Arthrobacter crystallopoietes: one gene and its partner. The protein of the gene in region 1 interacts with the protein of each later gene in a pairwise test. Links are inferred from orthologs where the notes say so. Each region holds a gene or a part of one and is shown on either strand. Other genes may lie near its edges.

What was found.
Region 2: the proteins of J5251_RS15665 (region 1) and rlmN interact in binary tests that used the Escherichia coli proteins (3 or more experiments, as listed by UniProt). The link is inferred for Arthrobacter crystallopoietes from one-to-one orthologs.

Annotation. Positions count from the first base shown.
Region 1 is NZ_CP072014.1:3,419,130-3,434,655, forward strand. The notes cover bases 4,607-7,766. They hold J5251_RS15665 (LuxR C-terminal-related transcriptional regulator), read left to right. Parts: upstream 4,607-4,941; coding sequence 4,942-7,566; downstream 7,567-7,766. Other genes in these bases: J5251_RS15670 (hypothetical protein), read left to right, coding at 7,749-7,766. Also shown: J5251_RS15635 (transposase), read right to left, coding at 1-27; J5251_RS15640 (5'-nucleotidase), read left to right, coding at 5-157; J5251_RS15645 (PLP-dependent aminotransferase family protein), read right to left, coding at 392-1,798; J5251_RS15650 (dihydrodipicolinate synthase family protein), read left to right, coding at 1,921-2,805; J5251_RS15655 (MFS transporter), read left to right, coding at 2,987-4,207; more of J5251_RS15670, read left to right, coding at 7,767-8,015; J5251_RS15675 (DUF4386 domain-containing protein), read left to right, coding at 8,055-8,807; J5251_RS15680 (hypothetical protein), read left to right, coding at 8,910-9,578; J5251_RS15685 (hypothetical protein), read right to left, coding at 9,796-10,116; J5251_RS15690 (ATP-binding protein), read right to left, coding at 10,121-10,957; J5251_RS15695 (MFS transporter), read right to left, coding at 11,148-12,494; J5251_RS20700 (hypothetical protein), read right to left, coding at 12,526-12,705; J5251_RS15705 (Lrp/AsnC family transcriptional regulator), read left to right, coding at 13,196-13,648; J5251_RS15710 (M20/M25/M40 family metallo-hydrolase), read left to right, coding at 14,348-15,445. UniProt on the Escherichia coli protein: Positively regulates the transcription of the maltose regulon whose gene products are responsible for uptake and catabolism of malto-oligosaccharides.
Region 2 is NZ_CP072014.1:1,609,939-1,625,108, reverse strand. The notes cover bases 4,074-6,877. They hold rlmN (23S rRNA (adenine(2503)-C(2))-methyltransferase RlmN), read right to left. Parts: upstream 6,192-6,877; coding sequence 4,956-6,191; downstream 4,074-4,955. Other genes in these bases: J5251_RS07415 (zinc-dependent alcohol dehydrogenase family protein), read right to left, coding at 6,240-6,877; J5251_RS07425 (GcvT family protein), read left to right, coding at 4,074-4,841. Also shown: J5251_RS07435 (BCCT family transporter), read left to right, coding at 1-1,329; purU (formyltetrahydrofolate deformylase), read left to right, coding at 1,355-2,329; more of J5251_RS07425, read left to right, coding at 2,352-4,073; more of J5251_RS07415, read right to left, coding at 6,878-7,295; sucD (succinate--CoA ligase subunit alpha), read right to left, coding at 7,458-8,393; sucC (ADP-forming succinate--CoA ligase subunit beta), read right to left, coding at 8,412-9,575; J5251_RS07400 (mechanosensitive ion channel family protein), read right to left, coding at 9,825-10,850; DNA helicase PcrA, read right to left, coding at 10,972-13,359; J5251_RS07390 (hypothetical protein), read left to right, coding at 13,457-14,119; J5251_RS07380 (ROK family transcriptional regulator), read right to left, coding at 14,611-15,170.

The DNA of each region.
Region 1 (15,526 bases):
CACCATGAACGCGCTACGCGTGCTCAAGCCCCACGTATTCTTCGACGATCAACTGGGCCATCTTGAAGGTGCGGCCGATGAGATCCCGAGCGTACACGTTCCGTTCGGAGTAGTGAATGAGGTGAAGGGCACGCAGCGCGAGAGTCTTTCGGAATGACCACTAGAAGCACAGAATCAGTGGCGTAGTTCCGGAGTCAAGAGCCGAACGAAGCCCGAGCCCTTGACCGCCCCACTTCGAGGAGGCCTGGATTTTGGCGAAAACAGGGGCGCGATGGAATCAATTCGGTCTGGCGCTCATATCAGTCTTTTTGACCATGACTCCGCCCAAACGCTGATCCCTAATTGGGAACCTCTCGGGCGGCCTTACGGTCTAGGCCGGCAGGCGCAGCGGTCACGGTCCCTCAAGTAGTTCGGCGATGATGTCTAGGGCTTTGATGAGCTGAAGGTCGCTGGGGGCGCCGTAGCCGATGACCAGGCCGTTCTCGGGCTCGCGGTCCGCGTAGTAGGCGTCCAGTGTGGCCATGCGGACTCCTCGGCGGAGGGCCTCATTGGCAAGTTGAAGGGCGTCCTTTCCTTGAAAGCGCAGGACCACGTGAAGTCCGCCGTCAAGGGCGGCAAGGCGAAGGTCTGCCCGGGCACCGAGGCGTTCCAGGAGCAGGGCCCTGCGGTGCGCGTACTCGCGTCGAGCCCTGGTGATGTGCCGTGCGAGGCCACCGGCTTGGATGTAGTGGGCCAGTGCCGATTGCATGATGCCGGGGACCGGTGTGTCCAGGTCTTCGCGCATGGCCTTAAGCGCGTGGCCCGATTCCCCGCGGACTACGAGGTAGCCGCACCGCAGCCAAGGGCTGAGGGACTTGGAAAATGTGCCCAGGAGCGCAACATCAGCTGTGGATGGGAGTGAAGCGACGGCGGGCAGCGGCATCCTGCTGTGGCGGAATTCGCTGTCATAGTCGTCTTCGAGGACGAGCACAGAATGTTTGGCTGCCCAGTTCAGAAGGCCCAGCCGTTCCTGGACAGGCATCCGGCCGCCGAGCGGGTACTGGTGGCTCGGGGTGATCAGCACGGCGTCCGGCAGCCGTTCAAGGGTGGCCAGCTGGGAGACTTTCAGTCCATCTTCATCGACGGTCACTGTTTCCAGGACGGCACCGGCAGCGGCCATGACCCGTCTTGCCGTTGGGTACCCCGGATCCTCGACGAGTATGCGTGGATGTTCTCTGCGGCTTCGGAGGGCGGCTACGGCCAGCTGCAGGGCGTCGCTCGTTCCTGCCGTAATGATGACGTCATCTGGTTGGACGGCCAGTCCTCTGGATACGGCCAGGTGCCCGACGATTGCCTTTCGCAGGGTGTCGGTGCCAAGAGGTGGAGGCAGATGCGTGGGTCCTTGCTCGGATACCGCCTTGCGCCAGGCGGTGTGCCACTCGCGGTTCTTGAACGGTATGCCCGAAGGACGTCCGGGCGTGAGATCGATTATCGGCCTGCTGTCCTGCATGTGCGGGATCGGGGGTTTCTTAAGGACCGGGCGTTGAACGTCCGGGCGGATCACGACCCGGGTTCCACCGGCACCGTGGCTTTCGAGGAATCCCTCGCCGGCCAACTGCTCAAACGCCCGGACCACAACGCCGCGGGAAATGCCGAGCTCAGATGCCATTCTGCGTGTTGCCGGAAGCGTGTGGTCCGGCCGGATTACCCCGGCGAGGATGGCCTTGCGGAGTTGGTCGGCCAGCTGGGCAGCAAGTGGACCAGGACCGTTCCTGTCGAGTGTGAGCGGAAGCTCAGCCTCTCCCAATGGACCTCCCAAATTGATCTTTCTTGGACCTAGTGTAGGACCAATCAGTTTGCCAGCATGGACAACCAGTATTAGATGTTCGTGCGGCTGCTCCACCTTTTTGACCAGCCCGCGGCCGGATGAAGGTAGGGCTTATGTTTGACGGTCTTTGTGCTTTTCCCCTCACGCCGATTGTTGATGACCGTATCGATGTGAAGGCCGTTGCTTTGTTAGTGTCGCGGGCTACGGGAGCTGGCGTGGACTCCCTTGGCGTGCTCGGCTCCACCGGGAACTACGCATACTTGTCCCGGGATGAACGCCATGCCGTCCTTGAGTCCGCTGTCGACGCCGCTGACGGGGTCCCGATCATTGCCGGGGTGGGGGCCGTGCGCACCCGTGATGTCCTTGCGCACGTTGAGGATGCTCAGGCCGCAGGGGCTTCAGGCTTGCTGCTGGCGCCGGTGTCGTACCAACGGCTGAATGAGGCAGAAGTGTTCAGCCTGTACAAAGACGTCTCGTCGGCGTCTTCGGTACCACTCGTCGTTTACGACAACCCGGGCACCACCGGTTTCACTTTTTCGGATGAGCTGTATGCGCGCCTTGCCGACATTCCGGCGATTGCCTCCATCAAAATCCCGCCTCCCCCTGAGCAGGCCTCTGCGCGCCTCGGGGAGTTACGTTCGCTGCTGCCGGAACGTACTTCGATAGGTATCAGCGGTGACTGGGCTGCTGCTGAATCGCTGCTCGCCGGTTGTGACATTTGGTACTCGGTAATCGCAGGCGTGCTTCCCGGCACAGCTAAGGTGATTACAGACCATGCCTTAGCCGGCCGTGGGGATCTGGCCTCGGAAGCGTCCATGAATCTCGAGCCAGTCTGGTCGCTTTTCCGCATGTACGGCAGCCTCCGCGTGACCGCTGCAATTGCAGAGGATCTTGGGCTGATTTCGTCGCCCAGCCTGCCGTTGCCGCTTCGCGGTCTGGACACCGAAGGCCGCTCGAAAGTCGCGGACGCAATCCGCCGGTGCCGGCTGGAGGCATGAACCAAACGCTTCCTGCCGGACCGCAGCAGACTTTTGGTCCGACGGCTGTACCGGCCCGAAGAGCTCTCACGGTGCGACAGCCACGGGCCCGATTCCCCACCGCTGCGGCCTGGCCTGGCATGGCCTGGATGAAGGCTGAGAAGGATTTATTGATGAATGTGATCGTTTGGGAGAAGGCCGGATGAGTCTTCTAGGTCGCAGGGTCCCTCCCCGCCCGTCCAGTCAAGGCGACGACGTGCGCGGCGGGCTCGCCCGTTATGTCGTCGCAGCCACCCTGGCCCGCACCGCGGACGGAGGCGCGGTGGTTGCCATCGTTCTTCTCGTTGCGACGAGTGGGGCACCAGGATGGTTGGCTGGCCTTCTTGGTGCCTGCATTACCGCGCCACATCTGCTCGGCCCCCTCGTTGCCAGATGCCTTGATACAGCCCGCGACGGCCGTACCGTGATTGCGCTGGCCTGCATGGCCCACGGAGCGACTCTCGCGGCAGCTGTACTGCTATATCCGGTGACCTGGTCTGCCATCACGGGAGTGCTGCTGGTTGCTTCTGGACTAGTTGGTCCGTTGCTAACCGGGGGTATCAGCAGCCGGCTGCCAGCCATAGCGAAACCGGAAAGATCCAGCCAGCGCCGCGCCCAGGGCTGGGACGTGGCCACGTACGGTATTGGTGGCACGATCGGCCCCTCCCTTGTTGCCGCAGTTTCGGCATGGTCGAGTCCGGCGATGGCAGCGCTGATCCTGGCCGCGGCCACGTTTGTCGCGGCAGCAGCAATCAGGCTCCTGCCATATTCCCCGCCTGCTGCTGCAGCCTCGGATGTCCCCCAACCGGGACGGACACTGGTCATGATGTTCACGACGGGTCCCTTGCGCCGAACACTCTATATGACGGTTGTTGTCGCCTTATCTGTTGCGGTGCTGCCGATCACGGCCGTAGCCTCCACGGACGATCTTGCCGTCGAACCCGCTGCAGCAGGCATCCTTGCCGCTGTCTATGGACTAGGCGGTTTAGCCGGTTCAGCAGGCGTGATGCTCCGGCCAATGCGAGCCGACGCCGACCGACTGATGACGTGGCTGGCGGCCGCGGTAGGTATAACCCTAGCCGGAGCGGCATTTGCAGGAAGCTTCCCTGCCGCACTCATGACCTACGCGCTGGCCGGGATCATGAACTCGTGCTTCTTCGCCGCAACCCTGGCCGCCCGCAGCGAATACGCACCGCCAGAGGCACGAGGCCAAGTGTTCGTGTGGGTCGGAGCCCTGAAGATTACCGCCGGCTCGGCAGGAACAGCGTTAGCCGGTGCCGCGGTTGCGCACGCCACCCAGCTGCCGTTGTTCCTGGCAGTGGCCATCATCACTGCCGTCGTGGGCGCCTCGGTCATGGACCGAGGGGCAAGCGCAAAGATATGATCCCGACCCGCTCAACACCGCGGGCTGTTCGAAGGGTTGTCATGCTCGAAAGCGATGTCCTCTGTCTTCGGAGCCTGCTGCTTGGCTGGCTTACTTTGTCGGGGCGGATCAGCATGATGGAGGCTCCGTTGCGGGCGGCATCGAAGCGGGCCTGAACGTCGGCCCAGTTGACGATGTTCCAGAAGGCCTTGACATAGTCGGCCTTGACGTTGACGTAGTCCAGGTAGAACGCGTGCTCCCACATGTCGAGCATCAGCAGCGGGATGGTGCCGAAAGAGATGTTGCCCTGCTGATCGTAGAACTGCTCGATGCAGCGGGTCGGACAGGTTTCTTCAAAACAGGCGAACATGTGATCCCTTCGGCCGGAGGGTTCGCGGAAGCCCAGCAGCTCCACACACTTGAACACGGCCATGCGCAGGTAAGTAACGCGAGCAAAGATTTCCAAGGTCGGGTTTCGTTCGGGAGGCTCCCAGATGAGGGTGATTGTGCCCGACGTGAACGCGAGGTAGCCCATCGGCAGCAGCCAGAGGCCGAAGAAGACTTGCGCGAGGAGGAAACCCCGAGTGCTGCGGATCTCCGTCGCGGTAGCCGTACACTGGCCGTGAGGGGAGGCGATCATGGCTGGCACACTTCTCGATGCCAAGCTCCGCGTCCCCAGGCGGCGACGCGGTCTGACAGCGCGTCCGAGACTGAGCCGGCGACTGAGCCGTGGAGCGGAGTCTGCGTTGACACTCGTGTCGGCTCCGGCCGGGTTCGGCAAGACGACGATGCTGACCGAGTGGCTGGCATCCGTTTCCGCTGATGGAAGGTCGGCGGCGTGGCTCTCCCTCGACAAGCGTGACAACGATCCCGCCCTGTTCTGGACGTACTTCGTCACGGCGCTGAAGACGGCGTCCAACGGGGCCGGCGCCGCTGCGCTCTCGCTCCTGCAGTCGGCTCAGCCGCCCATCGAAGCGGTGCTTGCCACTTTGCTCAATGACCTCCACGCCATAGCGAAGGATGTCGTCCTGGTCCTCGATGACTACCATGTCATCGAGGCACGCGACATACAGGACGGGGTCGCCTTCCTGCTGGAGCATCTGCCTCCGCATGTGCATCTGGTGATCGCCAGCCGGGCCGACCCGGCGTTGCCGCTGGCGCGCTTGCGGGCACGGGGCGAGCTCGTGGAGATCCGCGCCGCGGACCTGCGATTCGCTGCGGACGAGGCGGCGGCTTACCTCAACGGAGCCATGGGACTGGCATTGACGGCCCGGGATGTAGCAGTGCTGGAAGGCCGCACCGAAGGGTGGATCGCGGCGCTCCAGCTCGCGGCGCTTTCGATGCAGGGTCGGGAAGACATCGCCGGGTTCATCGCAGGCTTTGCCGGGGACGACCGGTACATCGTCGACTACTTGGCCGAGGAGGTCCTGCAGCGCCAGCCAGAGGATGTCCAACGCTTCCTGCTCCAAACCTCCATCCTGGACCGGCTCACCGGGCCACTGTGCGATGTCGTCACTGGGCAGGACAGTGGCAAGGTCAGGCTGGCGGCACTGGAGCGAGGGAACCTGTTTCTGGTCCCGCTTGACGACCGCCGTCAGTGGTATCGCTATCACCAGCTTTTTGCGGACGTTCTCCAGGCGCGCCTGCTGGACGAGCGCGGCGAAGAGCTCCCGGGTCTGCACCGGCGGGCAAGCGCCTGGTACGAACAGAACGATGAGGCGTACGATGCGATCCGCCATGCCTTGGCCGCGAAGGATTTCGAGCGGGCGGCGGACCTCGTCGAGCTAGCGGTTCCCGCCATTCGCAGGAACCGGCAGGAGGCCGTGCTGCGCGGCTGGTTGAAGGTGCTCCCCGACGAGGTGGTCCGCGTCAGGCCTGTGCTCGGCGTGGGACTGGTCGGCGCGTTGCTCGTGAGCGGAGATGTCGAGGGAGTCGAAGGCCGGTTGCAGGAAGTCGAACAGTGGCTGAATTCACCGACAGATACGAGCAAGGAAATCCATGCCCGATCAACGGAAATGGTCGTAGCCGACGACGAGGAATTTCGCCGCCTTCCCGAGACGGTCGAAGTGTACCGGGCCGCGCTGGCGCTGGGCCGGGGCGACGGGCCCGGGACCGTGAGCCACGTCCGGCGGGCGCTTGATCTTGCGCCTGAGGAGGACCACCTTGGCCGTGCCGCGGCATCCGGTTTGCTCGGACTCGCCTACTGGGGGGCTGGGGAGCTCGAGGCGGCCCATCGGGCGTACGCCGAATGCATGGCCGGCCTGCACCGTGCCGGGCACCTCGCCGACACCTTCGGATGCGCGATCGCCTTGGCGGACATACGGCTTGTACAGGGGCGTCCCCACGACGCCATGCGCACCTACGAACAGGCCCTGGAAAATGCGCCTGGGCAGCGCGGACCGGATGTTCTGCGCGGGGCAGCCGACATGCATGTGGGCATGAGCGGGATCTGGCGGGAGCGCGGCGACCTGCAGAGCGCAACCCGACACTTACTGCGCAGCCAGGAGCTGGGTCCCCTCGGCGAGCTGCCGCAAAACTTGTATCGCTGGCGGGCCGCCATGGCCCGGATCCGCGAGATGGAAGGAGACCTGGCCGGGGCGCTTGACCTCTTGGATGAAGCGGAGCGACTCTACGTGAGCGATTACTTCCCCAACGTACGGCCGGTGCCGGCTTTGAGGGCACGGATCTGGATCGCGCAAGGACGGCTGGGTGAAGCGCACGGCTGGGTGCGAGAGCAGGCCCTGTCGGCGGACGATGACCTCAGTTACCTTCGCGAGTTCGAGCACATCACTCTTGCCAGGGTGATCCTCGCCCGGTACACGACAGAGCGCTCAATGCCCTCCCTTCACGAGGCAATCCGACTGCTGGGGCGCCTTCAGCGAACGGCAGAAGATGGAGGCAGAACGGGAAGCGTCATCGAGATCCTCGTGCTTCAGGCGATCGCCGGCCAGATGCGAGGCGACATCCCCGCGGCGCTTGCATCGCTCCATCAAGCCGTAGCACTGGCCGAGCCGGAGGGCTACGTTCGAATCTTCGCCGACGAGGGCGCACCGATGGCATCACTGCTGAGAGCGGCTGTGAAACAACGTACAGCCCCGGGCTACCTCCGCCGACTCCTGGCGGCCATGAACAACACCGAAAACACCGCACCCGCCAACCACGGCCTGATCGAGCCACTGAGTGAACGCGAGCTCAATGTACTCCAGCTGCTCGCAACGGACCTCGACGGCCCGAACATCGCTCGCGAGCTCATGGTGTCCCTGAACACGGTTCGGACCCACACCCGGCACATCTACGCCAAGCTCGGCGTGAACAACCGCCGGGCAGCGGTGCGCCAGGCCGAGGAACTCGACCTGTTGTCCCGACCCAGCGGCCGCTAGCCCGTGCCGCCGCCCCGCACGGCCGGGGAACACCGCGACAAGGCCCGGTGAATAAATCACCACGCTAATCATCATGTGTGATGACGCGCGGTCATCAGGTCTCCTTCTACCGTTCGATCAGGACAACGAACAGTCGAAACGCCGGCTGAGGTTCATCCAGACGGGCAAGCGAAAGGAGCGCCGTGAACGAAATACCCACCGGCCATCACCACAACCCCGGATGGTACGAGATCCGCCTCGAAGGCCGCCTGGATTCCCGGTGGGCAGCCTGGTTCGACGTACCGAGCCTCACGAACGAGAGCGACGGCACCACAGTCATCCGTGCTCATGTAGCCGATCAGGCCGCCCTGCATGGTCTGCTCCAGAAAGTGCGCGATATCGGCCTACCGCTGGTTTCCGTCACTCAGGTTGCGCACGACAAGCCCGAGCCCACCGCAGAGCCCCGATAACTCATCATTCACAAAGTATTGCCGAAGGAGAACGACACCATGACCAGCACCCAACCCGGAGCAGCAACGAAACGAGTCCCGATGAACCCGCTGCGAAAGACCGCGCTGGTTTCGGGCGTGCTCTATCTGATCACCTTTATCTCCATCCCGACACTCGCTCTCTACGGTCCGGTGCGCACCGACCCCAACTACATCGCCGGCCCAGGCCCGGACACCGCCGTCATCGTCGGCGGCGTCCTTGAGATCATCGTGGCCCTTGCCTGCATTGGCACTGGCGTCGCGCTGTACCCGGTGGTCAAGAGGCAGAACGAAGGGGTCGCGCTGGGCTTCGTCAGCGTGCGGGTACTGGAGGCCGCCACGATCTTCGCCGGTGTCGTGGCCCTCCTCGCCATTGTGACCCTGCGGCAGGCCGGAGCCGGACAAGATGCGCTGATCACCGGGCAGGCATTGCTCTCCCTGCACACCTGGACTACGCTCCTCGGGCAGGGCTTCCTCCCGGCCGCGAACGCCCTGCTGCTGGGCTCCCTGATGTACAAGTCACGACTCGTGCCGCGGATTCTTCCCGTACTGGGATTTATCGGAGCGCCCCTGCTCGTCGCTTCCGTTGCCGGCACGCTGTTCGGCCTCTGGGGACCGGTGTCCGTACTGTCCGGAATCGGCGCACTCCTGCTCGCGCTCTGGGAATTTTCGCTGGGCATTTGGCTGGTCGCCAAAGGATTTAGGCCCAGTCCCATCACGACAGGAATGGCGGCTGCCGCCACACCGACCACCCATCATGACGTTCCCGCCTAATCATCGAAACACCCGCATCCCGACATTTACCGGAACCAAAAGGGTACTTCCGCATCCAATAAGGGCAGGACGTGTCCTGGTCAAGAAATGTACCGGGAGCCGTTGCACCAGCCCGACCACGCTAACCCGCTACACGCTCACGAAGGCAAAAACCATGCTACCTATCGCCAGCCCACCTCTGGAAAACAAACCCTTACCCTGTTCCCGATCCGCCTCGCCGCCGTTGCGGGCCTGGCCGCGGCCGTGGTCTTGTTCGTCAATGCCGCAAAGCGTGCAGGACTGATTCCCGTCAGCTCGGCGACGCAGCTCGCGGCGCCACTGGCCCAGACTCTCGCAATCATCCTGGTCGTCGGCCTTGCCGCCGGTGCGATGCGTCAATCATCAAAGTTTTCCTCAATTTCCCTCGCACTGAACGTCCTCGGGCTTGCCGCCGCGACGGGCGTGGAATGGGTGATTAATCTGGTGTTTGTCGGACTCGACCCCTCCCAGATCACCGCGCTGCGGACCGGGCCGCTCGGAACAGCCTTTGTGGCCGCCTCGATAATCTTCCTGCTCGGATCGATCCTGTATTGCATGGCGCTGCTGCGGGACGGCAAGGCACCGCAGATCCCGACAATCGCCTACGCCATCGCAAGCATTCCCATCGCGCTGCGCAACCTCGTCCCCGAGCTAGCACTCGACGTGGCCTTGGGGCTGCTGGGCGCCTCAGTGATCTGGCTCGCTCTCTGGATGCTCCGGAACAGACCTGCAGTGGCCGCTCACCGGGTGTAAGCACGACGGCGGCCAGATCCTGACCTCGTTCGGAGGGCACGAAGGGCCATGCCCGCATTCCTGGATACGAAAGATTTCGAGCACCGACTAATTCCAAAATCCCCCAAGGTTGCGGCGGCTGTTTGTGGACCGCAGTTCTCTAAGACGGTGTTCCCGCAGGAATATCGGATTCTTGGTCTCGGGCAGGTTTGGCTAGCGCCAGGGATCTCCAGGAGTCTTAGCGAAATTCCGCCAGGACGGCACGGACGTCGTCGGCCTCTATCTCGGTCCAAGCCAGCCAGTCGGCCAGCCGGTAACGGCCTTCGGCCGCGAACTGGCCGCACTTTGTGGCGTAGTGCTCGGTCATCCGCCCGAAGACCGTCTCCGCTTCGCCGGACTCCAGCAGGCGGAGCCGGGCGAATTCACGCATGGATTCGTGAAGACGGTAGCAAGGGAACGCCGCCGTCAGGTCACGGACCACCAAAGACTTGTCCAGGAGCGAGAAAAGCACATCAGCGGTACCTGCCTCGGAGTCTGGATCGCGACGTAGTGCCTCCACGTCTTCAATCTGAAACCGGCCGGCAAAAACACCCAGTTGCCGAAGGGATGCGGCGTTCGTGCCCGTCCAGCAGGTCATAGCTCCACGCGATGGCTGCCTCAAGCGTCCGGTGCCGCGGGAGGACCGCGGGAGATCCTGCCGTCAGGAGTGAGAACCGTTGCCCGAGCCGGTTGCGGATCTGCTCCGGGGTCATGACCCGGGTCCGCACGGCTGCCAGCTCAATGGTCAGCGGAATCCCGTCGAGGCGCCGGCAGATCTCCACCACGGCGTTCCGGTTGTCGTCGGTGAGCCCAAACCGGCCCGATGCGGCTCCGGCGCGTTCAACGAAAAGCTGCACCGCCTCGTTCAGTCGCAGTCGCCCCAGGTCCGTATCGTCGATGCCCGGCAGCGCGAATGGAGGCATCGGCACTACTCGCTCTTCGACGAGCCCCAAAGGTTCCCTGCTGGTTGTAAGGATCCGGAGCCCAGGACTTTCTTTCAGCAGCTTGCTCACCAGCTTCGCCACGGGCTGGATTATGTGCTCACAGTTGTCCAGTACAAGCAGCAGACGCCGGACCTTCAAATGCCCGTACAGAGTCGTGGCAGCATCAGCGGCCCCCTGCTCGCGTAAGTCCAAAGCTGCGGCCAACTCAACGAACCAGGCGCCGTCCTCAAAGTTACGGTTCCGCTGGGCAGCGAGCTGGAGAGACAGTCGGGTTTTCCCGACACCGCCGGGGCCGACCAAAGAGACCAGGCGGTGCCCTAGAAAACTGTTCTTAGCTTCGCTGAGCTCGTGCCGGCGGCCGATGAAGCTCGTAATCTCCGCCTGGAGGTTCCCAAGAGGCTCAACTTGCTTCCCCATGCACACAACCTACAGCGTTTGGCACGGGTGGACATGGAAGCCGTGCGGTTCCCGGAAACGGGCACACCTTCCGGATTGCTCCTCGCTAGGTGCTCGCTTGCCACCGACTCCATGAAATGGTTCCTGTCTCCCCTGCCGGAGCCCACGCTGGTGACGGCTGCTTCTCCCCCTGCCGGCATCACAGCCGTGCTCAGGAAGTCTCCGCCTCGCGCGGTTCCGGAGTTGCAGTAGTCGCGGTTTTGCGGGGCAGCAGGAACAAGGACGCCGCGGCGAGGAAGCACAGGGCTGCGGCGGTGATCCAAGCGGGCAGGTAGCTGCCGGCGATGTCCCGTCCGATGCCGGCGGTGAGTGCTCCGATTCCGGCGCCGACCATGTGGGAGGCGAAGACCCAGCCGAACAACACGGAGGAGCGTTCAATTCCGAAATGCTCCCGGCATAGGGCGACGGTGGGTGGAACGGTTGCCACCCAGTCAAGTCCGTAAAAAACGATGAAGATCCATAGCACCGCTTCCACGGATGGTCCGAGCAGCGCATGGACGGTGAGCAGTGAGAAGCCACGCAGTCCGTAGTAAATGACCAGCAGAATCCAAGGGCGGACGCGGTCTGTGAGCCAGCCCGAGGCGAAGGTGCCGATAACGTCGAACACCCCGATCAGCGCCAACAGCCCAGATGCGGTGGTGGCGGGCATCCCGTGGTCGTGCGCAGCCGGGATGAAGTGCGTTTGAATCAGGCCATTGGTGGACCAGCCACAAACCCAGAACGTGAACACCAGGATCCAGAAAGCTCGGAAGCGGGTGGCGTGGCCAAGGACATGCAGCGTTTCGGCGGCCGCGCCGCGACGGCGGGCAGTGGGTGATGCGGGGGCTAATGCTGTCGTAGTATCGCTTTCCGCGCCGTAGGATGTGGTGCCGGCCTTCGCAGGGGTATCGGCGAAGGGCCAGAACAGCAAGGGAATGATGGCCAGGGCAAAGGCAGTCACCAGCAGGGACGCCACGCGCCAGCCGTGGTTGCTGGACAGGTGGACGATGGCGGGCAGGAACACCAGTTGCCCGCAGGCATTGGCTGCCGAGAACATGCCCATGACGAGCCCGCGGTGTTTTACGAACCACCGGTTGGCGACCACAGCGCCGAAGACCAGGGCCATCGCCCCCGTTCCCACACCGACGAAACCGCCCCAGAGGACCCACAGTTGCCAGATCTCGGTCATCACGAGGGTCAGGCCGCTTCCCGCGGCGACCAAGCCTAGGGCGCCGGCGGCAACCGCCCGCAGGGAGAATCGTTCCATGAGCACGGCGGCGAAGGGGGCCACCAAACCGTAGACGATCAGGTTGGCGGTTACTGCGCCGGAGAGCTGCGTGCGCGTCCATCCGAATTCACCCTCGATCGGGGCAAATAGTGCACCTGTCGTGGAACGGAACGCGGCGGCGGCGACCAGAGCCAGCAGGGTTACCGCCGCGACCAGCCAGGCGCGGTGTAAGCCGGCCCGTTTCCGGGTCCGGGCCGTGTCTGCAAGTGCGGGTGGACTGGGCATCATCATGAGGGGCTTCCGGTCGGCGCTGGGATGTTGATTAGATGGGGGCGGTGCCGCGGAGACAGGTGGTCGTCGTCCCGCCAACCCAGACTATTCCGTCGGAATCGGCGGTGATCGTGATGTTTCCCGCCCGGCCGAGCCGGGCGCCTTGGGAGACCCGATAAGTGCTCGGTGCTGCACCCGTACCGGTCAACCACTGCCCGACGGAGGCGTTCATGCTCCCACAGGCTCTCCAGGTCCCCGGTGCGCTGAGTAGCGGGAGCGGCGAAGGAGAGAATGCCCTCGTCACGCTGCACCTCAATCAATCCGCCCGCGCGCTCCTGCACGATACGTCCAGCACGCTGCGGTTCCCCCGGCCTCGAGCCAGGCATGCGCGGAACCGAGCGTGGGGTGGGCGGCAACAGGAATGTCGTTTCGGACAGGTTGGTCCAGCGGGCAACGCGTTGCATCGCCTCGGAATCCAGTCCTGTTCCGTCCAGCATGACGGCGACCGGGCTGCTAAGAGAGGGGGTCGAGGAGGACACCTCGACCTGAGCGAAGGGGCGCGGCTGATTCATGCGTAGAAACTTTCTCAGGAGATGAGATACGTAGTAATGGAGCACTACCTGCCCCAGGAATGAAGGCCTAGGAAAAGAGTAGAAGAATAATTGTGGAATGTGCTTCCAATATTTTCTCCCTGAGGCCGTCTTTGAGGAAGAATCTTCCCTATGGACGGAATTGACAGGAAGATCCTTGCGGAGCTCCAGGAAGATGGCCGGCTTTCCCTCACAGAACTAGCTGGGCGGGTAGGACTAAGCATGTCGCCCTGCCACCGCCGCCTCCGCGCCCTTGAGCAATCCGGCGCGATAGGCGGCTACCGTGCCTATCTAGACGCAGAATCTCTCGGACTGGGTTTTGACGCACTGATTTTCGTCACCATGCGCGACGCCAGCCGGGCCACCCTAGACGCTTTTGAACCCGCCGTAGCTGACATCCCTAACGTTCTGACGGCACAGCGGCTTTTCGGTGACCCGGACTATCTACTGCAGGTTGTCGCGAAGGACCTCAGGGCCTTCCAAAAGCTTTACGATGAACGCATTTCCACGCTTCCTGGCGTGCAGAAATTGAGTTCCACCCTTGTGATGAAGAGCGTCGTCGAGAACAGGCCTCTCCCACTGTGATCAGCTAGGTGGCCTCATTAGCGCCTTCCGAAAAAACGGAGGCTGAGTAGACCCAACACCGAAAACACATAATCCGAGCCCACCGTCGCAAAAAGGGAGCCGGCCACGGGGCGGAACAAGCGCCGATAACGGCGCCTAGGACGGCATCGGACTTTTTTTGGAGGATGCGTCTTTGGGCTACTAACCCCAACCGGATCAGTGCAAGCCGAAACCGGATATGGCTCAGGTTGTCATGAAGGCCTTTCGTCCTTCATCCAGTGTTTTTCCAATACTTTGGTGAAACCTTGGGACTGCAAGAGGTTCAGCCGGTGGTTTCCGGCGATAAGTGCCGGACTGGAGGGATGAGATGGCAGAAGCACTGTGGCGGCTCGGCCGGGTGAACAGCTCCGATGGGTTGGGCAAACCCGACCCAGGGGTACGTCTTCCCTCCGCCGATCTCTTCCTGGTGCCATTGCGCAGTTTGCACCAGCCCCGCTCCAAGATCGTTGCTGTTTTGTTCCACAGCAGCCTCACAGTTTGGCCACAGTGAAGCCTTATGGCCGGGCCTGACCGTGGAGGTAAGACAAATCTTCATAGGTCCCACTGTCCGCATCATCGTGTAGCAGCAGCTCCGGCCGCCGGTTCCGCTCCGGAATCTCCCGCAGCCGGGTCCGCCAAACAACCGACCGGCGTCCAGGACGCAGACTTGGGGGAGTCGACATGCGACGTACAGCATCCGTACCGCAGCATTTCCAGAACCATCCACATCGCCGCACCAGGCTGTGGACCGTTGCGCTGTGCACGGCCCTGGCTGGCGGCGTTGCCGCATGTTCACCCGAGCCGCGGACACCTGTGACCGTGGACCCTCCGCCCGACCGGTCTGTCGTTGAGGAAGTGGTGGAGCCCAGCGGGCTGACGCGGCATTTGGAGGCGCTGCAAGCGGCGGCCGACGCGAACGGCGGGAACCGGGCCGCTGCCACCGGGGGCTACGAGGCGTCCGCGGCGTACATCGAGGAGCAGTTGCGTGCTGCGGGGTACGAACCGCGTCGGCAGGAGTTCAGCTACGACGGCCACGACAACCCCGTCGACACGTTCAACATCCTGGCCGACACCGACACCGGCAGCGGATCCGGGAGCGTGCTGGTGCTCGGCGCGCACCTGGACTCGGTCCAGGAGGGGCCCGGGCTCAACGACAACGGCAGCGGGGTCGCCGCGGTGCTCGAGGTCGCGCTGCGGCTCGCTGAGGAGGGCGCCGTGCCGCGGGAGCGGATCCGGTTCGCCTTCTGGGGCGGCGAGGAGGACGGGTTGAACGGCTCGGCACACTACGTTGAGGAGCTCTCCCGCGCGGAGTCCGCCGCGCACACCGCGTACCTGAACCTCGACGTGGTGGGCTCGCCGAACGCGGTAACGTTCGTGTACGACGGCGACGGCTCGGACAGCGAGGAGGCCGGGCCCGAGGGGTCGGCGGCTGTCGAGCAGGTTTTCCTGGACATCCTGCGCGCCGAGGGAGTCAAGGCGCTGCCGTTCGGGTTCATCGGGGATTCGGACTACGACGCGTTCGTGCAAGGTGGAATTCCGGCCGGGGGCCTGTTCACCGGCGACGCGGGGACCAAGAGCGAGGCCGAGGCACGCTCTTTCGGCGGACAGGCCGGACTGCAGTACGACGAGTGCTTCCACCTCGCCTGCGACACCGTCGAGAACGTCGACATGGCCGTGCTGGAGCAAATGACCGAAACTCTCATGAGCGCGACGGTCTCGCTCGGCGGCATCGAGGCCGGCCTCACCAAGGGCTCGGCAACAGGGCAGGGCGCCGGCTGAGGCATCATTCCGGAACTCATCATGATGGCGTTGGCTTATCGCCGCCGTCAGCGGAAGCCACCTAAACACCGGCGATAACGG
Region 2 (15,170 bases), 1.8 Mb from region 1 along the record:
ACCGCCATGGCTACGTCCCTCTTCCATTGGACGTTGCACCCTTGGGCGATGTACGCCGTCGTCGGTGTTGCCATGGCCTATGGGACGTACCGTCTGGGTCGCAAGCAGTTGATCTCCGCCACCTTCACCTCGCTGTTCGGCCATAAGACCGTGGAGGGGCCGGTCGGGAAGTTCATCAACATTCTGGCTATCTTTGCCACGCTCTTCGGCACGGCGGCCTCGCTTGGCCTTGGCGCCTTGCAGATCGGCAGCGGCATGGCCTTCAACGGTTGGGTTGGCGACCTAGCCACCCCAGTCCTGGTGGCCATCGTCGCCGTGCTTACTGTCTGCTTCGTCGCCTCCGCGATTTCCGGCATCCGACGCGGCATCCAGTGGCTGGCGAATATCAATATGGTCCTCGCCGTCATCCTCGCGCTGATCGTTTTCGTAGCTGGTCCCACGCTCTTCATTCTCAATCTGGTGCCCGCCGCCGTTGGCGACTACGCCCGTGACTTAGCTGAAATGGCTTCACGCACCGAAGCCGTCGGCGACGAGGCCCTGCGTACCTGGATGTCCGGCTGGACAATCTTCTACTGGGCCTGGTGGGTCTCCTGGACGCCGTTTGTAGGCATGTTCATCGCCCGCATTAGCCGGGGCCGAACCATTCGTCAGTTTGTCACCGGGGTGCTCCTGGTGCCCAGCGTCGTCAGCGTGATCTGGTTTGCAATCTTCGGCGGTGCTGCGTTCAGTGTTCAGGAGAAGGCTAATGAAACACCGGACACTGGCGACGGGCTGGTCGACGTGGTCGACGGCGAACCCTCCATCTCCTTCGACGGCGCCCTTTTCGATCTGCTCCAGAACCTTCCGCTGCCGAATATTATCGCGGGCGGGGTTGCCGTTCTCGCCATGGTCCTGGTGGGCATCTTCTTCGTAACCGGCGCGGATTCCGCCTCGCTGGTCATGGGCTCGCTGAGCTCCAACGGTGCCGAGGAGCCCTCCCGAGGCGTCGTCATCTTCTGGGGCGTGCTGACTGGCGGAGTTGCGGCGGTCATGCTGCTGGCTGGTGGTGATCAGCCCGCTGAAGCCCTCTCCGGTCTCCAGCGAATAACCATTGTGGCAGCCCTGCCCTTCGTCCTGGTCATGCTGCTGATGTGCTTCGCGCTGGCCAAGGACCTGCGCCGGGACCCGCTCTCCTTGAGGCGGCGGCTGGCAACGTCAGTGGTGGAACGCGCCATCCGCTCCGGTGTAGATCAGCACGGCGGCGTCCATTTCGACCTCGTCACGAGGCACGAATGCGACGAGCAGTGCGATTCCAGCGATAAATGCCCATCCCGGAGCTCCGGCTCCTGATTTTTCTACCGAACTTGCGAGGTAAATGACTATGACGGCTTTGGCCACCACTGAATTACTCAACGATGACCTTACGGCTGACCGTGTCCACGCGTACGCTGGGAAACACACGGCCCCGTTTGTCCTGACGCTCTCGTGTCCGGAACGTCCCGGAATTGTCCACGCTGTGACCAGCTTCCTGGCCGAGCGCGGCTTCGACATCGCGGAGCACCAGCAATTCGACGACCATGTAAGTGGCACGCTGTTCCTGCGGACAGCTTTTGCGCCGGCGGGCATAACAGCTGGATCCGGCGGGGACAAGGGCAGCGACGCGGATCGCCCGGCGATGGCGGCAGCCTTGGCTGAGGAGTTCGTGGATGTGGCGGACAGGTTCGGAATGACCTTCGAAATCCATGACGGCAGCCCCAAGCGGCTGCTGGTCATGGTGTCGAAATTCGGCCATTGCCTCAACGACCTGATCTTCCGGTGGCAGGCCGGGAGCCTTGGGGCTGAAATCGCCGTCGTTGTTTCCAATCATGAGGACTTGCGCCCGATGGCCGAGGCAGCTGGCCTGCCCTTTGTGCACGTGCCTGTGACTGCCGCTACCAAGGCCGACGCCGAGCGGCGGTTGCTGGAGCTCGTCGCAGAACACAACGCCGACCTGGTGGTGCTGGCACGCTACATGCAGGTGCTCTCGGACGACCTTTGCGAGGCCTTGCGCGGCCGCGCGATCAATATTCACCACTCGTTCCTGCCCGGGTTCAAGGGTGCCAAGCCGTACCACCAGGCCTACGACCGCGGCGTGAAGCTGGTCGGGGCCACCGCCCACTACGTCACCGCCGACCTGGACGAGGGCCCGATCATCGAGCAGGAGGTGTTCCGGGTTGACCACAGCCTGGATCCTGCGTCACTGGTTACAGTGGGCCGCGATGCCGAGGCCCAGGCCTTGTCCCGCGCCGTGAAGTGGCATTGCCAGCACCGAGTCCTGCTCAACAACACCCGCACCGTCGTCTTCCGCTAAACGCGATCCTAGGAGAATACTTATGAGCCACACACCCCGCGTAGTCATCATCGGGGCCGGCATTGTCGGCGCCAACCTGGCCGACGAGCTGGCCACCCGCGGCTGGAACAACGTCACCGTCCTCGAACAGGGACCGCTGCATCTGGCCGGTGGTTCCACCTCGCATGCACCCGGCCTGGTGTTCCAGACCAACCCGTCCAAGACGATGACCGAGCTCGCTGGCTACACGGTGGAAAAGCTGCTCTCGCTCAGTGCGGACGGGCGCTCCTGTTTCAACCAGGTCGGCGGGCTTGAGGTCGCCACCACAGAGGCGCGCCTTCAGGAGCTGAAGCGCCGGCTGGGCTTCGCTACATCCTGGGGTCTTGAGGGCCGGCTGATCGACCCGGATGAGTGCGAGAAGCGCTACCCGATGATCAACCGGGATATGGTCCTGGGCGGACTGTATGTACCCTCCGACGGCCTGGCCTCCGCCGCCCGCGCGGTGCAGCTGCTGATCGAAAAGGCCAGCGAAGCGGGCGTAAAGTTCATCGGCTCCACCCCCGTGACCGGCATCGAGCAGGCTGGCGGCAAAGTCACCGGCGTGGAGACGCCCGACGGTGTGGTGCCGGCGGACATCGTGGTTTCCTGCGCCGGTTTCTGGGGCCCCAAAATCGGTGCCATGGTCGGCATGCCGGTGCCGCTGCTGCCGCTGGCACACCAGTACGTCAAGACCACGGCAGTGCCGGAGCTCGCGGGCCACAACGAGCTGCCCAACGGCGCCCGTCTGCCTATCCTGCGCCATCAGGACAAGGATCTGTATTACCGCGAGCATGGTGAGCGGATCGGCATCGGTTCCTACGCGCACCGCCCGATGCCGGTGGATCTGAACGAGCTGCCGCAGGTACGGGCAGACCAGATGTCCGAGCACCGCATGCCCTCGCGGTTGGAGTTCACCGAGGCCGATTTCCTGCCGTCGTGGCAGGACAGCAAGGAGCTGCTGCCCGCCCTGCGCGGCGCCGAGATTGAGGACGGCTTCAACGGGATCTTCTCCTTTACGCCGGACGGCGGCCCCCTGATCGGCGAGTCGCCCGAGGTTGAGGGCTTCTACCTCGCGGAGGCCGTCTGGGTGACTCACTCGGCCGGCGTCGCCAAGGCCGTCGCCGAGCTGTTGGTGGAAGGCCAGTCCGGCACGCCCCTGCACGAATGCGAGGCGACACGCTTCGAGAAGGTGCAGGTCAGCAAGGAGTATGTCAGCGAAACTTCGCAGCAGAACTTCGTGGAGATCTACGACGTGCTCCACCCGCTGCAGCCACGCGAATCTCCGCGCGATCTCCGCGTCAGCCCGTTCAACGTCCGCCAGCATGAACTCGGCGCATTCTTCCTCGAGTCCGCCGGCTGGGAGCGTCCGCACTGGTACGAGGCCAACAGCGCGCTGCTGCAGGAGCTGCCGGAAGAATGGCAGGCACCGGAGCGGGACAGCTGGTCCAACATGTTCCACTCCCCCATCTCTGCGGCCGAAGCGTGGAAGACGCGTACCGCCGTCGCGCTCTATGACATGACTCCGCTGAAGCGCCTGGAGGTGACCGGCCCGGGTGCCCTGGCGCTGCTGCAGCGGCTGAGCACCGGCAACATCGCCAAAAAGCCGGGGGCCGTCACCTACTGCCTGCTGCTGGCGGACGACGGCGGCGTCCGCAGCGATGTGACCATCGCACGGCTCGCCGAGGAGACCTTCCAGCTCGGAGTGAACGGCAACATCGACTTCGACTACTTCCGGGTCGAGGCCCGCAAGCAGTCCGCAGCCGACCCGGCACAGTGGGTCCATGTCTCCGATATCACCGGGGGAACCTGCTGCATCGGCCTGTGGGGGCCGCTGGCCCGCGAGGTCATCGGCAAGGTCAGCGAGGATGACTACACCAACGATTCGCTGCGCTATTTCCGGGCCAAGGAGGTCCACATCGGCGGCATCCCCGTCACGGCCATGCGGCTTTCCTATGTCGGGGAGCTCGGCTGGGAGCTGTACACCTCGGCCGAGTACGGACTGAAGCTATGGGATCTGCTCTTCGAAGCCGGCCAGGAGCACGGCATCGTCGCCGCCGGCCGCGGTGCCTTCAACAGCCTCCGGCTGGAAAAGGGCTACCGGCTCTGGGGCACCGACGTCACTCCCGAGCACAGCCCGTATGAAGCCGGACTCGGGTTCTCGGTCTTCAAGGACAAGACGGACTTCGTGGGATACGAAGCCCTGACAGCCCGCCGGGCCGAGCCGGCCTCCCGGGAACTGAAGTGCCTGACGGTCGACGACGGCACGTCCGTAGTTTTGGGCAAGGAACCGGTGTTCGTCGACGGCGAGCCCGCCGGTTACGTCACCAGCGCGGCCTACGGCTACACCGTTGGGCGGCCCATCGCCTACGCCTGGCTGCCGGCCGGTCTGGAGGAGGGCGATTCCGTGGAGATCGGTTACTTCGGCCGGAAGGTCGCTGCGACCATCGCTGCTGAACCGCTGGTGGATCCGAAGATGGAACGGCTGCGCGGGTAGCGGGTGACGGATCAATGACAGGCTAGCGCCGCAATTGGCAGCAGCGGCCCCGCTCCAGTGGGAAGGAGCGGGGCCGCTGCTTTGTGCTTGGTGCTTTGCAGCGATTAGCGGCGTTTAGTCTGCGACGTTTTCGTCGTCTGCGGCGGCGAGCTGCCCGCAGGCGCCGTCGATCTCTTTGCCGCGGGTGTCGCGCAGCGTTGTCGGGATGCCGGCGGCGATCAACCGGTTGATGAACTCGGTCTCCACCGCCTTCTCCGACGAGGTCCAGATGGAACCGGGCGTCGGGTTCAGCGGAATCGGGTTTACATGCACCCAGCCGCGGCCGCGCTTGTTCAGCTTCTTGGCCAGCAGATCTGCGCGCCATGCGTGGTCGTTCATGTCCTTGATCAGCGCGTACTCGATGCTGACCCGCCGGCCGGTCACAGCGTAGTAGTTGTAGGCCGCATCCAGCGCCTCGTCGACCTTCCACCGGCTGTTTACCGGAATCAGCTCGTCGCGCAGTTCGTCGTCCGGCGCGTGCAGGCTCAGTGCGAAGGTAACCGGAATGTCCTCGGCAGCGAGCTTGTTGATCGCCGGCACCAGACCCACGGTGGAGACGGTGATGTTGCGGGCGGACATGCCCAGGCCCTCGGGGGCCTCGGCTGCCATGCGGTGCACCGCTGCCATTACGCGCTTATAGTTGGCCAGGGGCTCGCCCATGCCCATGAAAACGATGTTGGTGACACGCTCGGCGTCGTGCCCGCCGTCCCTGCGCTTGCCGCCCAGCGCGCCTTCGGCGATTACCCGGTTGGCCTGGACAATCTGGTCCAGGATCTCCGCAGTTGACATATTGCGCGTCAGTCCGGCCTGGCCGGTGGCACAGAACGGGCAGTTCATACCGCAGCCGCACTGGCTGGAGACGCACAGCGTGATCCGGCCCGGGTAGCGCATCAGCACCGACTCGACCAGCGAGCCGTCGAACAGCCGCCACAGGAATTTGATGGTGTCGCCGTTGTCCGTCTTGAGCTGCTTGACCTTGGTCAGCAGCGTCGGGAACATTTCGGCGACCAGCTCTTCGCGGCCGTCCTTGGGGAGGTCGCTCATGGCTTCCGGGTCCGTGGTGAAGTGCTGGAAGTAGTGCGTGGAGAGCTGCTTGGCGCGGAACGCGGGCAGGCCCATTTCCTTGAGCTTGGCCTGCCGCTCGGCGAGGGTCAGATCGGCCAGGTGTGTCGGCGGCTGCTTCACGCGCGGCGATTTGAACTGCAGCAGCGGACGGCCGTCGCTGGTGACAGCGGGTTCGGCACCTTCTACGGCAGGACGCACCTGTGGCCGGGAAGACGTGGCAGTGGGGGAAGAATTCAAAACAGACATCTACACCATTCTCCCATGCCGATGCAAATGAGTCGGACCCCTCTCCCCTTACGGCTTGAGCAGCACCTTGATCGCGCGGCGTTCATCCATGGCCTTATACGCCTCGGCCGCGTTGTCGAGCGGCATTTCGACGTCGAAAACCTTGCCAGGGTTGATCTTGCCGGCAAGTACGTCTGCCAGCAGCTCGGGCAGGTAGACCCGGGTGGACGCGGCCCCACCTGCCACCGAGATGTTCTTGGCAAACAGCACGCCGATGGGCAGTTCCGCTCCGCCCGCCGGAACGCCGACAAAACCGATGCTGCCGCCGGGGCGCGTGGACCGCAGCGCCTGGTCCATCGATTCCTCGGTTCCCACGCATTCGAGCACCGAATCCGCGGACACCCCGCCCAGCAGGGAACGCACCGCTTCCGCCCCGGCCTTTCCGCGCTCCTCGACGATGTCGGTAGCGCCGAACTCTTTGGCTAGCGCCTGCCGGTCAGTATGCCGGGACATCATGATGATCCGCTCCGCACCGAGCCGTTTCGCTGCCAGCACGCCGCACAGCCCCACCGCCCCATCTCCAACAACGACGACGGAACGGCCGGGCCCCACCGCTGCACTCACTGCCGCGTGGTGCCCCGTGCCCATGACATCGGAGAGCGCCAGCAGGTCGGCGGTCAGTTCCGCATCCGGCCGGTCCACGCCGGGCACCTTCACCAGCGTTGCCTCGGCCCGTGGCACGCGCACGGCTTCGCCCTGGCCGCCGTCGACGTGGAACCCATCCTCGTCCGTGCTGCCCCAGGAGGCCCGATGGTCACACGCCACGGTGACGCCGTTGCGGCACTGCGGGCACTCGCCGCAGCTGGCCACCCATGGCGCGACCACGAAGTCACCCGGGGCCAGGGCCGTCACCGCATCCCCGACCCTCTCGACCACACCGACGAATTCGTGGCCGATGGCGCGCGGCTCTGCAGTCTCGCGGATGCCCCGATAGGGCCACAGATCGGAGCCGCAAACACAAGCGGCGGTCACTTTGACCACCACGTCCGTGGGAAGCTGCACCGTGGGATAGGGCCGCTCTTCCACCCGGATATCGCGGGGTCCGTGGATGATCGTGGCGCGCATGTGCTCTCCTTGCGTCGGGAACGGCTGTTTCCAGCCTAGCCAGCCGCCGGACCGTACGGAATCACGCTGCGTAAAGTACGACGGCGGCGCTGTCACCTTCGCGATGAAGGTGACAGCGCCGCCGTCGTTAGCTTGGAACTTTCCGCTTTCGCGGACGAACCCTTAGAGGTTCGAGGGTTCCTCATGCTCGGGGTAGACCTCGCGCAGCAGGTGGGCGGTCTCGGACGGCGTCTTGCCGACCTTGACTCCTGCGGCCTCGAGGGCCTCCTTCTTGGCCTGGGCGGTACCGGCGGAACCGGAAACGATGGCGCCGGCGTGGCCCATGGTCTTGCCCTCAGGCGCGGTGAAGCCTGCCACGTAGCCGACAACCGGCTTGGTGACGTTGTTCTTGATGAACTCGGCCGCACGCTCTTCGGCGTCGCCCCCGATCTCGCCGATCATCACGATGGCCTTGGTATCGGGGTCAGCCTCGAACGCAGCCAGGGCGTCGATGTGCGTGGTGCCGATGACCGGGTCGCCGCCGATGCCGATGGCGGTGGAGAAGCCCAGGTCGCGCAGTTCGTACATCATCTGGTAGGTCAGGGTGCCGGACTTGGAAACCAGGCCGACGCCGCCCTTGCCGGTGATGTTCGCCGGGGTGATGCCCACGAGGGACTCGCCCGGAGTGATGATGCCGGGGCAGTTCGGGCCGATGATGCGGGTGATCTGGTTGCCGTCGGCATCCTTCTTGGACTGTGCCAGCGCCCAGAACTCTGCGGAGTCCTGGACCGGAACGCCTTCGGTGATGACGACGACGAGGCCGATTTCGGCTTCGATGGCCTCGACCACGGCGTCCTTGGTGAAGGCCGGCGGAACGAAGACGATCGAGACGTCAGCGCCGGTCTCGGCAATGGCTTCCTTGACCGAACCGTAAACGGGCAGTTCGAGCTGGGCGCCGCGCTGGTCCTTGTGCTGAACAGTGGTGCCGGCCTTGCGGGCGTTCACGCCACCGACAACGTTGGTGCCGGCGTGGAGCATGCGGGCGGTGTGCTTGGAGCCCTCGCCGCCGGTGATGCCCTGGACGATGACCTTGGAGTCCTTGTTAATGAAGATAGACATGTTCTTTTTCCTCAATCCTCAGGCGTTCGCCAGTTCGGCGGCCTTGTCGGCGCCTTCGTCCATACCGACTGCCAGGGTGACCAGCGGGTGGTTCGCGTCCCGGAGGATACGGCGGCCTTCCTCGACGCTGTTGCCGTCCAAACGGACAACCAGCGGCTTGGTGGCCTTCTCGCCCAGGATCTCCAGGGCCTTGACGATACCGTTTGCGACGGCGTCACAGGCAGTGATGCCACCGAAGACGTTGACGAACACGCTCTTGACCTGCGCGTCGTTCAGGATGATGTCCAGACCGTTGGCCATGACCTCGGCCGAAGCGCCGCCGCCGATGTCCAGGAAGTTGGCCGGCTTGACGTTGCCGTGGTTTTCGCCGGCGTAGGCGACGACGTCCAGCGTGGACATGACCAGCCCGGCGCCGTTGCCGATGATGCCGACCTGGCCATCGAGCTTGACGTAGTTCAGGTCCAGTTCCTTGGCCTTTGCCTCGAGCGGATCCGCGGCGTCCTTGTCCTCGAGCTCGGCGTGCTCGGGGTGGCGGAACGCGGCGTTCTCGTCGATGGAGACCTTGCCGTCCAGGGCGACGATGTCGCCGGCGCCGGTCTTGACCAGCGGGTTGACCTCGACCAGGGTGGCGTCTTCCTTGATGAAGACATCCCAGAGCTTGATGATGGTTTCGGCGACCTTGCCGCGCAGTTCCTCGGCGAAGCCGGCGGCGGCGACGATTTCGTCGGCCTTGGCCTGGTCGATGCCGACGGCGGGGTCAACGGCGATCTTGGCCAGAGCGTCGGGGCGCTCGACAGCCAGCTGTTCGATCTCCATGCCGCCTTCCACCGAGCACATGGCCAGGTAGTTGCGGTTGGCCCGGTCCAGCAGGACGGAGAAGTAGTACTCCTCGGCGATGTCCGCGCCCTGGGCGATCATGACCTTGTTGACCGTGTGGCCCTTGATGTCCATGCCGAGGATGTTGGTGGCGTATTCGAACGCTTCGTCCGGAGTCTTCGCGACCTTGACGCCGCCGGCTTTACCGCGGCCGCCAACTTTTACCTGAGCCTTGACGACAACAACGCCGCCAATCTTTTCGGCTGCTGCTTTGGCTTCTTCTGGAGTGTAGGCAACGATTCCTGCAAGCACGGGTACAGCATGTGCCTCAAAGAGATCGCGCGCCTGGTATTCATACAGGTCCACGGGTTGTGTCCTTCTACGTCGAAGTCGTTTCTGACTCGGAGCGCGGATCTGCGTCACTTCGTGCCTGCGTAGGCGGACATTTTTTCGGTGCAAATCCGTTCGCGCTCCAAGGGGAACTTTAGTCCCTTGGCGTGCGACGCCTGTCCTAGAGTACCGCTTTCGTGATCAAGGGCACAGTTCTATGGTTTGTAGAAAAGTAACCCTTTGCGGTACTTTGCGACGCGTCGCTCACGGCCCTGCGGGCCGGGCCTACTGCTTGCCTTGGCGGCTTTCGTCCGGGGCCTCGGCGGAGGCGTCGGCGTGGCTTTCCGAACCGGCCGGTACGAGCACGGGGCTCCCGTCCTTGATGACGGTCTGGTTCAGCAGCGGAATGCGCAGTCCGGCACGGTCCAGATCACCCTTCAGACGTGCGCGCATGGCGCGTGCCACGCCCCACTGCTCCAGCGGTTTGGTCCGGATGGCGAGGCGGATGACCACGGATTCGCCTGTGAGCGCCTCGACGCCCCAAATCTCCGGATCGTCCAGGATGAGCCGCCGGTAGTCCGGGTCCGCGCGCAGGTCCTTGGCCGAGTTAAGGATCAGGTCGCTGACCTTTTCGACGTCGGCATCATAGGGAACCGGGATATCCAGCACGGCGCGCGCCCAGCCCTGCGATGAGTTGCCCACGCGCAGGATTTCACCGTTGCGCACGTGCCAGAGGGTGCCGTCCACCGCACGCACTTGAGTGACGCGCAATCCAACCGACTCCACCGTTCCCGAGGCTTCGCCCAGGTCCACCACGTCGCCGATGCCGTACTGGTCCTCGGCCACCATGAACAACCCGGAGAGGTAGTCCTTCACCAGGGTCTGGGCACCGAAACCGATCGCCACACCGGCGATACCAGCACTGGCCAGCAGCGGTCCGAGGTCGAACCCGAGTTCGGTCATGACCATCAGGATCGTCATGATCCCAATAACCACCGTGGCGATGGAGCGCAGCACCGAGCCAATGGTCTGTGCCCGCTGGGCCCGGCGCACGGCCGCGATCGGCGAATCCTGCATCAGCCAGTAGCGCGGGTCCTTGATGTTTTTGCCGATCGCGTCGGCGTCGAGTTTCTCCAGCTTCGCTGTCTCGCCGTTGGCGATCTTCGTCGACATCCGTCGGATGACAATCCGCACCAGCAGGTTCAGCAGGAAACCGCCGATCAGAATCACCGCGACGCGAAGCGGTTTATCCATCCAAAATCCCAAGGTGCCCAGCTGGGCAACATCCACATCCGCCACATTCAAATCCATGGGAAAAACGCTATGTTGTTATGCCAGCGTGACCAAATACGGATGGCCGCCGCGTTGGCATTCTGCGCCGTGCCGCCGGGTTGTGCCGCGGGAGCCTTCCCTCCCCGGCGGCACATCATCCCTAGTCCGACTTGGTCAGCGGTGCATAACGCAGCAGCAGGCGCTTCTCGCCGATGTCGAACTTGACCTTCGCCACAGTCTTGTCCCCAGCGCCTTCAAGCGAGAGCACGGTCCCGTTTCCGAAGCTGGTGTGGCTGACCTTGTCACCCACGGTCAGCGCGATGACTTCCTTCTGCGGCTGGACGCGGCCCGCCCGCACGGCGGCAGGCGCCATGGACCGGGCCGAACCCGGCAGCGAGGAAACATCCTGGTTGCCGCCGGCACCGGCACCCCAGTGGGAACCGCTGTAGCGGCTGGAGCCGAAGCTGCCGGAGGAGGTGAACGCCGGGCGCTTGCTGCCCTCGCGCTTCCAGTCGATGAGTTCCGGCGGGACTTCCTCGATGAACTGGCTTGCCGGGTTGTACTGGCTCTGGCCCCACATGCTCCGCGATTCGGAACGGGTCAAATAGAGCCGCTTGCGGGCACGGGTCAGCCCCACATAAGCCAGCCGCCGTTCTTCGGCCAGCTCCTTCGGATCCGTCATGGACCGTTGGTGCGGGAATACGCCATGCTCCATGCCGGTAAGGAACACCACCGGGAATTCCAGCCCCTTGGCCGTGTGCAGCGTCATCAGCGTAACCACGCCCTGATCCTTGGCCAGCTGCGCGCTTTCCTCGTCCGGCGCATCCGGGATCTGGTCCGCGTCCGCCACCAGGGCCACCTGCTCGAGGAAGCTGCCGAGCGTTCCCTCCGGATTGTCCCGTTCGTATTCACGCACGACGGCGACCAGTTCGGCCAGGTTTTCCACCCGGGACTCGTCCTGCGGGTCATTGCTCTGCCGCAGCGCCGCCAGGTAGCCGGTCTGTTCCAGTACCGCTTCCAGCGCAGCCGAGGCCCCGGATCCGTTGGCCACTTCGGTGAGGTCATCGATGAGCTTCACGAAACCGGCCACCGCATTGACGGAGCGGGTGGCCATTCCCGGCGCATCATCGGCCTTGCGCAGGGCTTCCATGAAGGACAGCCGGTCCCGCTCGGCGAGCGCGGCCACCGCGTACTCGGCCCGGTCCCCGATGCCGCGTTTGGGCTCGTTCAGGATCCGCCGCAAGTTGACCACATCGTCCGGGTTCACCAGTACCCGGAGGTAGGCCAGGGCGTCCTTGATTTCCTTGCGCTCGTAAAAGCGCGTTCCGCCCACCACTTTGTACGGCAGGCCCACCCGGATCAGGAGGTCTTCAATGGAACGGGACTGCGCGTTGGTCCGGTAGAAGATAGCCACGTCCCCCGGGCGCAGGTTCTCGGCGTCCTGCAGCCGGTCGATCTCGTTGGCGATGAATCGGGCCTCGTCGTGCTCGTTTTCGCCGACGTAGCCGATGATCCGTTCGCCGTCCCCTTCCGCGGTCCAGAGCCTCTTGGCCGGACGGTTGGGGTTGCGGGAGATCACCGCGTTGGCAGCCGTCAGAATAATCTGCGTGGAGCGGTAGTTCTGCTCCAGCAAGATGGTCCGTGCGTTGGCATAGTCCTTTTCGAACTCCACGATGTTGCGCACGTCTGCACCACGGAAGGCGTAGATGGACTGGTCCGAGTCCCCCACCACGGTCAGTTCGCCGGGCGGGAAGTCCTGCTCCGATTCGCCCGTCCCGCCGGTGAGTTCGCGGACCAATACATACTGGGCGTGGTTGGTGTCCTGGTACTCGTCTACCAGGACGTGCCGAAAGCGCCGCCGGTACGAATCGGCTACCGCCGGGAAGGCCTGAAAGATGAAGACCACCTGGGCAATCAGATCATCGAAGTCCATGGCATTCGCCTGACGCATACGCTGCGTGTAGCCCTTATAGACCTCAGCCACAGCCTGCTCGAACGGATCGGAGTAGTTCGCCGTCGCGGCGTAGGCTTCGTCGTCGATCAGCTCGTTCTTCAGCGCGGAGATCTTGTGCTGGATGGACTTCGGCGGAAAGCGTTTCGGATCCAGATCCAGGCCCTTGGCCACCAGGGTGATCAGGCGCAGTGTGTCCGCCGAATCATAGATGGAGAAGTTCGAATGGAGCCCAACGTTCTTGGCCTCCCGACGCAGGATCCGCACGCAGGAGGAGTGGAACGTGGAAATCCACATGTTCTTTGCCCGGTCCCCCACCAGCGACTCGATCCGCTCACGCATTTCCGCGGCGGCCTTGTTGGTAAAGGTGATGGCGAGAATCTCTCCCGGGCGGGCACGCTTAGTGGCCAGCAGGTGGGCGATCCGGTGGCTGAGCACTCGGGTCTTTCCGGACCCGGCACCGGCAATGATCAGCAGCGGCGAGCCGGCATGCTTGACTGCCTCTTCCTGCTGCGGGTTCAGCCCAGCCAGCAATTCCTGCGCATCAGGCAAGGCAGGGGCAGGAGCATCGTAGGCAGGGTCAGTCAGAAAATCCATGGTCCTATCAGTCTATTAGCCACCGCTGACACTCGGTGCCGGATTCGCCCACGGCCTAGCTCCGAGGCGCTTCGCCGCCCGGGGCCATAATGGAGATATGTCCAAGTCCCGCGCGCAGCGCCTCCGCAAGCACGGTCCCGCAGCAGCCGACGCCCGCACTGGCGACCCTTCCTCCACAAACCCAGGATCCGGCGTCGTCAATCCGAGCACTAGCCGCACGCCGACCAAGGCGGCGGGCAATGCCAACATGATTGTCATCGCCGGTGCGGTGGCATCGGCGTTCCTGTTCGGGTACTCGTTCATCCTGATCATGCCGCAGTTCCAGCAGCTGAGCGGCGGTCTGGCCATGCCGGACACATTGGTCACCGGCTACAGCACCGAGTACGTGCAGGACGTGCGCACCGCCTTCGGCGAGGACGGCGCCGGCCAATACAATTACTGGCACAAAACGGCCGACACGATCTTCCCGTTGCTGTTCGGCTTCACCTGGCTGCTGCTGATCGGCCAGCAGCTCAAACGCGGACTGCTCCGCTGGCTTTGCTGGGCACCCGTACTCCTGTATGTCATTGCCGATCTGGCCGAGAACTGGGTGCTGGACTCGATTATGAGCACCGATCCGGTGGGCGACGCAGCGCTGGCAAGCTTCCTCACAGTAGCGAAATCCGTGCTGTTCGGCCTGAGCATTCTGGCCGCGCTCTACGCGGTTTTCCGCGGACCACGCCGGAAACAGAATGAAACAACGACGGCGGCAAAAGGGTAAGCTGGATAGGTTCGCGCCTCTGTAGCTCAGTTGGATAGAGCGACCCTCTCCTAAAGGGTAGGCCGTCGGTTCGATTCCGGCCAGGGGCACTCTTCGCAACACCGCCGCTGGTGCCGCAGTTAAGCAGGAAAGCCGCCGTCTGCGCATCCCCCCACGGATGCGCAGCCGGCGGCTACCGCATTTGGTGCATCCCAAAGTACTTCAACTGCGAGAACCCTCCAAAGAGAAGCTGCAGTCCCGGGCTTCTTCCCGTTCGCCGGAACTGCTCGCGATCGCTGTTGTCCTACTTGGTTGACGGCACGCGCCCCTCCCCAGGGCCACGCCCGCTCTTGAACCGTTCATTTCAAGAGTTTGCGCGATCATACGAACGCCTGCCGTCACCAACCATGTTTGTCCATACGATGGACTAAATCAAGCCCAGCGGGTGAACATCGGATTAACCTGGAGAAATTCGCCCGAATGTGACGTCAAATACACTTTGTGACGTTTCTTTACGTCTCCAGTAAGAGTCCCCGGGTCTTCGGCGAGAAGGCTTGGTCCAGCACCAGGCATGCTCCGCCGATGGCGCCCACCTGCTCGCCGAGGTTCGATCCCACGACTTCAAGCTGGTGGATGTCCCTCGCCACGAAGTGCTTTTGAATCTCCTCGCGCAGCAGTGGCAGGCCCACACCCGCAAGGCCGTCCCAGAGCGGCCCACCAAAGATGATCCGCTGAACGTCGAGCACGTTGGCCACCTGCGCCACGACGAACGCAAGATTCCGGGCCGCCCGGTGCATAATGGCGTAGGCTTCGGCATTGCCCGCTCCAGCCATGCTGGTCAGCTCGAAAATAGCCGCAGTTGTCCCGTCGAGTCCCTGCTCGTCGTGGTTCTTGGGGAAGATCCCGGCTTCGATGCCCTGCCGGATGAGGGTCACGAAGTTCAGGCTCATGCCCACACAGTTCCGTCGGCCGCATTCGCACAGCGGCACTTCGTCCGGCACCGGGAAGTGCCCGATCTCGCCGATGTTTCCGGAGGAACCGTGCTGCACCTCGTTCTGCAATACCACGCCGG